DNA from 4 places in the Aestuariirhabdus haliotis genome. Region 3 is predicted to be linked to each of the others. Evidence: predicted binding sites of a transcription regulator. Region 3 holds the regulator's gene; each other region holds the start of a gene.
What was found. Region 3 encodes sigma-54, which starts transcription at its own class of promoters, with help from an activator protein. Its sites were predicted from a motif close to TGGCACNNNNNTTGCTNT; they were not measured.
Positions count from the first base shown of each region.

Region 1: glnA (glutamate--ammonia ligase) is a predicted target of sigma-54. The motif match lies at 962-979, and genes of this name have one in related genera.
Region 2: MIB40_RS07090 (pilin) is a predicted target of sigma-54. The motif match lies at 1,215-1,232, and genes of this name have one in related genera.
Region 4: glnL (nitrogen regulation protein NR(II)) is a predicted target of sigma-54. The motif match lies at 1,238-1,255, and genes of this name have one in related genera.

Region 1 covers NZ_JAKSDZ010000004.1:80,509-82,715, forward strand. Annotated here, with positions in the region: gene thiI (tRNA uracil 4-sulfurtransferase ThiI) at 1-707, opposite strand, end outside; gene glnA (glutamate--ammonia ligase) at 1,093-2,207, shown strand, end outside.
Region 2 covers NZ_JAKSDZ010000007.1:8,044-10,250, reverse strand. Annotated here, with positions in the region: gene pilB (type IV-A pilus assembly ATPase PilB) at 1-988, opposite strand, end outside; gene MIB40_RS07090 (pilin) at 1,315-1,755, shown strand; gene MIB40_RS07085 (hypothetical protein) at 1,844-2,207, shown strand, end outside.
Region 3 covers NZ_JAKSDZ010000008.1:21,277-23,483, forward strand. Annotated here, with positions in the region: gene hpf (ribosome hibernation-promoting factor, HPF/YfiA family) at 1-235, opposite strand, end outside; gene MIB40_RS07810 (RNA polymerase factor sigma-54) at 360-1,889, opposite strand; gene lptB (LPS export ABC transporter ATP-binding protein) at 2,009-2,207, opposite strand, start outside.
Region 4 covers NZ_JAKSDZ010000004.1:82,944-85,150, reverse strand. Annotated here, with positions in the region: gene ntrC (nitrogen regulation protein NR(I)) at 1-121, opposite strand, end outside; gene glnL (nitrogen regulation protein NR(II)) at 137-1,201, opposite strand; gene MIB40_RS04915 (DUF4124 domain-containing protein) at 1,432-2,031, opposite strand; gene glnA (glutamate--ammonia ligase) at 2,144-2,207, opposite strand, start outside.

The DNA.
Region 1 (2,207 bases), on a different contig from region 3:
GACGCACCAAACTTGTTCCATAGATAGTAGGCGACTTCTTTGACGCCCACCTCATGGGCTTTACCGCCCAGATTGAAAAAGCAGAAATGGGTATTCACCCCTCGCTTGGTCATCAGGAAGCTGGAGACGGTGGAGTCAAAACCGCCGGAGATCAACGACAATACCGGATCCTGAGTGCCCAATGGAAAGCCGCCCAGGCCTTCATGGCGACGACGGACGATTGACAAGGTTTTCTGGCGAATTTCCAGGCGCACCACTACATCCGGGTCTTTTAGTTTGACCCCGGTGGCTTCGGTATGCTGATTCAACCCTCCACCCACATAGCGCTCTGCTTCATGGGAGGTGAACTCGTGATTACCGCTGCGACTGGCACGCACACAAAAGGTTTTCCCCTCGAGGCTGTCCCCAACTTCAGCCAGGGTAAGCTCGAACAGATCATGCAAGGTTTCAAATCGATGCTGGCTGACCTCGAGAATATGGGCAATACCCGGTGTATTGCCCAACCGTTCAACGACCTGCTGGCACAAAGCCGAATCATCGCTGGACGTGACGACTTCGACCCGATCCCAGACACCCTGAACGTCTACTCCAGAGTCAATCGTCTTCAGCAAGGTGCGGATGTTGCGACGCAGCTTCTTCACAAACTGGGTTCTCACCGGCTTACTCTTGATCGTGATCTCGGGGAACAGCTTTACAATAAATTTCATAGAATGGTTCGTCTAGGCGGGAAGAAAAGAGGCGGCACATTATACAAAAAGCGGGTAGACTCGGCACTGCTTCAGTGCGGAATCGCTCTTAATTTAGCAACTCCCCATACTGAAGCAGGTATCGACAATAAACGCACCATAATGGCGCACAAAAAAAGATATCAGCACCCACTTGGTGCAGAAAAAGACGAAGACAGAAGATCAAACGCATCAAAACTGACCTGATACCGCGCCAACCAGCGCTTGAAAAGGTCTGGCATACACTTTGCTTTGTGATGGGTCACGATTTTGGTATCTGCATCGTCACCAACCTGGCAACGGACAGATCAGCTGAATAGGTAGCCTTTAATGGCTGCCACATTTAATGCCCTTTGGAGGAAACGAGATGTCAGAGAACACTCTGAAACTGATTAAAGAAAATGATGTTAAGTGGGTCGACCTGCGTTTTACCGATAGCCGCGGTAAGGAGCAACACGTCTCCATTCCTGCTAGCGAAGTAAGCGACGAGTTCTTCGAAGACGGTCAGATGTTCGACGGCTCTTCAATTGCCGGCTGGAAAGGCATTAACGAATCCGACATGATCCTGATGCCGGACGATAACGCATCCGTTCTGGACCCTTTCACCGATGAAAGCACCCTGATCGTTCGCTGTGACATTGTTGAGCCTTCTACCATGCAAGGCTATGAGCGTGACCCACGCTCCGTCGCAACCCGCGCAGAAGAATACCTGAAGTCTACTGGCATTGGTGATGCGGCATTCTTCGGACCTGAGCCAGAATTCTTCGTCTTTGATGACATCAAGTGGAAGTTCGACATGCAAGGCGCCATGTACGAAATCAACTCCGAAGAAGCAGCCTGGGCTTCCAACGCCAAGTTTGAAGGCGGCAACACGGGTCACCGCCCTAGCGTTAAAGGCGGCTACTTCCCCGTACCTCCGGTTGATTCCATGCACGACTTGCGTGCTGCCATGTGCGGCGCTATGGACTCCATGGGTCTGGAAGTTGAAGTGCACCACCACGAAGTGGGTACTGCAGGCCAGAACGAAATCGGCGTTAAGTTCAACACCATGGTGAAGAAGGCCGACGAAGTCCAGATCCTCAAGTACTGCGTACATAACGTTGCCCACGCCTATGGTAAAACCGCCACCTTTATGCCCAAGCCTCTGGTCGGCGATAACGGTAGCGGCATGCACGTTCACATGTCCATCTCCAAGGACGGTGAAAACACCTTTGCGGGCGACGGCTATGCCGGTCTGTCTGACACCGCCCTGTACTACATCGGTGGTGTGATCAAGCACGCCAAAGCGATCAACGCTTTTGCCAACGCCTCTACTAACTCCTACAAGCGTCTGATCCCAGGCTTTGAAGCTCCTGTTATGCTGGCTTACTCTGCCCGTAACCGTTCTGCTTCGATCCGTATTCCTTACGTCAACAGCCCTAAAGGCCGTCGTATCGAAGTGCGCTTCCCTGATCCAACCGCCAACCCTTACCTCGCTTTCGC
Region 2 (2,207 bases), on a different contig from region 3:
TTCCTGTCGGGCCGGTAACCAAAATCATCCCTTGTGGTTGCATCAAACACTGCATATAGAGGTTTTTCTGATCGTCCTCATAACCTAGGGCGTCGATGCCCATTTGTGCGCTGGTGGGGTCCAGGATTCGAAGTACAACCTTCTCACCCCAAAGGGTGGGTAGGGTATTGACCCTGAAATCGATCGCCTTGGTTTTGGATATCTTCATCTTGATTCGCCCGTCTTGTGGAACCCGCTTCTCGGCGATATCCATGCCAGACATGATTTTTAACCGAGAAGCGATGCGGGGAGATAGTTGAATCGGTGGCCGAGCGACTTCGTGCAAAACTCCGTCGGTTCGAAAGCGAACTCGGTAAGCGCGCTCATAGGGTTCGAAGTGTAGGTCCGATGCCCCCCCTTTAATAGCACTTAACAGCATCTTGTTAACAAATTTGACTACGGGGGCATCGTCGGTATCGGTTTGTGCTTCCTCTTCAGGGCCGTCATCATCTACGGCTGTTATATCGAGTCCATCAAGCTCATCGTCATCAAGGTCGCCGAGTGAATTATCAGTGGAATCGAGGAATCTATCGATAGCAGTAGTGAGCTTGTCTTCCTCTACGAGGATGGAGTCAACAGTAAGCCCGGTATTGAAGCGGATTTCATCAAGGGCTACCAGGTTGGTAGGATCGGCTACAGCAACAAATAAACGGGTTCCCCTTTTAAATAGGGGGAGTGTGTGGTGCTTGCGAATGAGTTTTTCATCAACTAGCCCTTTGGGTAGCATCTCGGGGTCGAATGCGGTTATATCGAACAGCGGAGAGCCAAATTCATCGGAAGCAACTCGGGCTATATCCTTCGCTGTAACCATGTTGGATTGAACAAGATGGGTTACAAAGGGGATTTTTTGCTTCGAAGCTTGTTGGTAGGCGCTATTGGCTAGAGATTCTTCAAGTAAATTGTCGTCAACCAAGCGTTTGGCAAGGCCGGTTAGAATAATGTTTGCCATAATAGAGTGCTTTTTACTGGTTTCCTTTGTAGATCAATGATATAGCCTGTAGGTGTTCAAGTATAGAGTGAAAATCTATACTTCCAATTTAATGAGGGGTTAAGTTGTCTCTATATATGAGGGTGTGACAAAAAATGTCACATTCTGGGCGCCTTGGGGCAACTTTTGATGGTGCATAGCTGGTCGTTAATCGTGCAAGAGCTTAATGTAGCTTGAAAATGGTTGTTGGCATGCGTGTTGCTATACTTTATTTGTCCTTGAAAGTAACGAACTGTTATTGGCGATAAAAAGTAAGTTGGACATTAAACACATTTGGAGTATTTAGTATGAAAACAATGCAAAAAGGTTTTACCTTGATTGAATTGATGATTGTTGTTGCAATTATCGGTATTTTGGCTGCCGTTGCTATTCCTGCCTATCAGGACTACATTGCGCGGGCTCAGGTATCTGAAGGTGTAAGTTTAATGGCTGCAGGTAAGACGCCTCTGGCGGAGTGGTACGCTGATAAAGGCGTTTGGCCAAATGATACAGCTAGTGTTATGGGTAATACTTCTGGTAAGTATGTCGCAAGTGTTGAGATCACTACAGGGGCTGCTCTAACAGGTGACTTGGTCATGGAAGTGACGTTTAGGTCTACAGGTGTTAACGCTGAGATTGCAGACAAGACTGTTGAGATGGGTACTACAGATGGCGGTCGAAATTGGGATTGCGCGAGTGGCGGTACTGATGCCATTGAAGATAAATACCTGCCAGGCGCTTGTAGGTAAGTTGAATGCTTGATTAGTATTTGAAACCGGCTATTCTAGCCGGTTTTTTTTGTCTTATTATATGGCCTGATGGTTGGTGTTAAAGCGCGTGAAGTTATTAATGCGAAGGTATGTTGCTCTTGTCTGCTTGTCTCTGTTGCTTCTGGTAGGTGTAGTTGCTTGCTATTTTCCGTTTGTTGGTGGGGGGTTTTTGTTTGATGATCATGCAAATCTGAATGCCTTAGTGTTTATTGACGGAAGTTGGCAAGGTTACTGGGATGTTATTTTTTCTAATCGCAGTGGACCAACTGGTAGGCCGGTATCAATAGCTAGCTTTGCGTTGCAGGCTGATAGTTGGCCAAGCCGTCCAGATGACTTTCAGTTTGCTAATATCGTTATCCATGCAATTAACACAGTTCTTGTTTTTTGTCTGCTGTGTATGATTTTGACTGAACTAAAGAAGCGTAATGTTT
Region 3 (2,207 bases):
CGGCCAGCATGTCGATGGCGGCATACATATCGTCATGGACAGCAGTGGCGTGGATGTCAGCACCGCGAACATGGAGGTTGGCCTCTGCTTTTTGCCCTTCTTTTTCTATGCTCAGGGTGACGTTGACGCTGGTGATGGTGTCGAAATGTCTTTCCAGACGGTCAACCTTGGTTGCTACATACTCACGCAAAGCTTCTGTTACATCGACATGATGTCCACTGATGTTGATTTGCATGCGTCTCTCTCCTAGATGGGTTTTTCGTGATACTGAACCGACACCATGTCGTGCTCAGCTGTGTGCCTCTGTTTCGATCATATCCGAGACTCGATATTTCTATGTTGCTATTAATCAATATAACCTATACCAGACGTTTTCTTTCGTTTGATGGAGGAATGGACAGGGATTCTCGATACTTGGCGATGGTGCGGCGGGCTACCTGAATTCCTTGCTCGGCAAGCAGACCGGCTATTTTACTATCGCTCAATGGTTTTTTTGGGTTCTCGGCGGCAACCAGTTTCTTGATAATCGCACGAATGGCGGTGGAGGAGCATTCCCCACCACTGGCCGTGCTGACATGGCTGGAGAAGAAATACTTCAGCTCAAAGATGCCCCTTGGGGTGTGCATGTATTTTTGCGTTGTGACCCGGGATATGGTCGATTCATGCATGCTGACGGCTTCCGCAATATCATGCAGAACCAACGGTTTCATGGCTTCTTCGCCATAATCCAGAAAGCCGCGTTGGTGTTCGACAATCTGGGTGGCGACTTTCATCAGGGTCTCATTGCGACTTTGCAGGCTTTTAAGGAACCAGCGGGCTTCCTGCAGGTGGTTTTTCAAGTAGGTGTTGTCGGCGCTGTTATCGGCTCGCTTGACGAGGGAGGCGTAGCCCGAGTTAATCCGTACACGGGGCATGGCATCCGAGTTGAGTTCAACAATCCAGCGCTCGTTGACCTTTCTGACCGTTACATCGGGAATGACATATTCGGGCTCGCTGCTTTCGATACTGGCTCCAGGCTTGGGGTTCAGGGTCTGGATCAGCTCGATTGCCGCTTTGAGTTCGGGTTCTTTGAGGCGTGCTTTGCGCATCAGTTGAGCATAGTCATGGTTGCCCAAAAGGTGGATATGTTTTTCAACCACCAGAGCGGCCGGTTTCAGGTGGGGAGTGTCGCTCGGAAGTTGGGCCAGCTGGATCAGCAGACATTCGCTCAGGGAGCGCGAAGCGACCCCTACAGGATCGAACTGCTGTATCCGGCGAAGTACGGCTTCGATCTCATCAAGCTCAATCTCCAGATCGGCATCGATGCTGTCGAGCAGCTCCTCGCAGCTGCAGCCAAGGTAACCATCCTCTTCAAGAGCGTCGATGATAGTGATCGCAATGGCACGATCGGTATCGCTCATTGGAGTCAGGTTAAGCTGCCATTCGAGATGGGATTGCAGTGAATCCACCGTGCTGGCACGCGCCGCTGGATTGTAGTCATCGTTGTCCGATGGGGCTGAAGAAGCAGGTAAGCTCGATTGATAGACATCGTCCCAGGCAGAATCTACTGGCAGATCATTGGGGATGTTGTCCTGCCAGTCGTCGGAAAGAACCTCGTTCTCGTTATTGGCGCTCTCGCTGCTCTGTTGTTCCTGCTGGCGTTGCTCACCTTCATTGAGAGCGGTTGATTCGGCTTTAATATCGAATTCCGTACCGTCACGGGCTTCATCTTGCTTTGAGCTGGGTTCTTCCAGGCCGTCTTCGGCCTCGAGCATAGGGTTAGATTCGAGGGCTTGCTGAATCTCCTGTTGAAGATCCAGGGTAGAGAGCTGCAGAAGTTTTATGGCTTGTTGCAGCTGAGGCGTCATCGTCAGCTGCTGGCCCATTTTCAGGACTAGGGATGGTTTCATAGATAATACAATGTCCGGTCCATATACTGCCTACTCCTCGCATGGGTTACCCCGGTAGCCTCTTGCACCGGCAAAAATCTTGCATGGCGTCTATTATAGAGCCGAAGTACTCCGAATGCCTATATTCGAAACTGGTGTCCGAGATAAACGTCTTTCACCTTTTGGTTACTCAGAATGGCTTGGGCATCGCCCTCTGCAATGATTTTGCCTTCGCTGACAATGTAGGCGAGCTCGCAGATATCGAGGGTTTCGCGCACGTTATGGTCGGTAATCAGAACCCCGATACCTTTGTCACGTAAATGACGGACGACATCCTTG
Region 4 (2,207 bases), on a different contig from region 3:
GCATCACCTGATCGCCGCTTTCGAAGCTGGCTGTGGTGATGGACTCTTGCTGCAATGCTTTTTCCAGCACCCAGCGTATGGAGCGATCGTCGTCAATTATCCATACGTTGCTTTGGTTCATGTGAGCTCCGGGGGATTAGCAGGAAATGGGAAGATAGATGGTAAAGCTGGTATTGCCTGGCTCGGATTGGCATTCGAGCAAGCCATGGTGTCGAGTAATAATTGAATGGGCAATGCTGAGCCCGAGGCCGGTACCATCGGCCCGGCCGCTGATCATCGGATAAAAAATCTGGTCTTTGATCTGTTCCGGCACACCGGGGCCATTGTCGATCAGATCCAGTCGGGCCACCAGGCGATGGCGTTGACTACCGATGGTAACCTGTCGCTGCGTGCGTGTACGCAGGACAAGCCGGTTAGTGGTTTCGCCGTTATTATCCGCTGCCAACATGGCTTGCATGGCATTACGGGCAATGTTGAGTAGCACCTGCATCAACTGTTCTCGATCGGCGCCAATGTCAGGAATGCTGGGATCATAATCACGCTCAATGGTGACGCTACCCTGAGTTTCGGCATCGAGTAACTGGCAAACACGTTCCAGTACTTCGTGAATGTTCAGGTCCTGAATATCAGGTGGCCTGACGGGCCCCAGCATCTTGTCGACCAAATTGCTCAGGCGGTCGGCTTCTTCGATGATGATGTTGGTGAAGTCTTTCTGGTCAGGGCTGGGCAACTCTCTGGACAACAGCTGCGCGGCACCGCGAATGCCGCCCAGCGGATTTTTAATCTCATGGGCCAGACCACGCACCAGGGTGCGGGTGGTTTCCTGTTTCGAGAGCATCTCCTCTTCTCGGCTAATTCGTTTAAGGCGATCGCGCGGCTGAAACTCGACGATCAGGGAAGAGGGTGGGGCCTGCACTGGAGTCACCACATAGTCTACTTCCAGTTGCGCACCGGTGTGGAGGTAGAGGGTGGCTTCCCACTTGGTGTAAGGGTTGGCATCGCGTGTCGCCTGTAAGAGGGCATCCGTGGCAGAAGGGTTTTCGACAAACAGGTCTGATAGAGGCTGGCCATGTAGCCGGTTATCGCTGGCCTCCATCATTGCCTCGGCGGCCGGATTCATAAAAGAGATGCACAGATGGTCATCCAGCACGACGATGGCTGTGGAAAGGTTTTCAAGAAGCTGTTGATGGAAGCCGGGCATGATTCTCCAGGAGCGAGGAACGGATCTGTCAGCCTAACTGCAAAAGGTGAGCCAAAATGAAACACGCGCCCTGTTATGTGCCGTAGTAGTGAAAACCTTAGGTATTACAGGGGCAAAGATGTGGCAGTTCAACTGACGGGCTTGGTTATTATAGGGATTAAAAAAGCCGATCGCACCATAATGGTGCGATCGGCTTTGAGGCTGCCTTGTCTCGGGTCGAGTTTCGGGTGTTAAGTGGAGCCGCCGCCGGATCCACCACCGCTTCCACCGCCAGATCCACCACCACTACCGCCACCAGATCCACCGCCGCTATTGTTGACGCTGGCACGGTGAACAAAGACTTCAACTCGACTGCTGATAAGGGCTTTACCTTTACGATCTACAACCTGGACTTCCAGGGTGTGAGCGCCCCGATCGACGTTGGTAAGGGAAAAACGAAGGCTTTTCTGCCGCTTGTCAAAGGGTTGGCCGTCGATCAGTAATCGGACACTGTCGCTTTCGCGCATTTCCGGGGTTGTGGCGGCGATAACATCAAAGCTACCGGCGCCGCGAATCGTTTCTCCTGGCTCGGGGGACAGGATTTGCAGAGCCTCGTAACTAAAAGGTGTTGATTCCTCTTCCTCGGAATCGACATTGAGTGGCTTTACCGCCGGAGGAGAGACGGTGGTCATCGGCTTGAGCTTTACGGCTTCGGAATCCTGTCCCTCGGGTGGATTGTCAGTAAAGGTGACATTGCCATCGGCGTCCACCGTTCGGTAGATTGATGAACTCTGTGCCTGGGTACTGACCAAAATGCTGGCAGTGAGTAGAACGATGAGTCGGGTAACCATCTATATGAGCCTCCAGTGCTGTCTCGCTTGAGTATATGCCAATCCTAATGCAAAACAAAAAAGCCCCGCAGTGCGGGGCTCTCAAAACAGCAATTAGGCTGTTAAACCGGTTTTAGACGCTGTAGTACAGGTCAAATTCAACCGGGTGAGTGGTCTGGCTTACGCGTACGCACTCT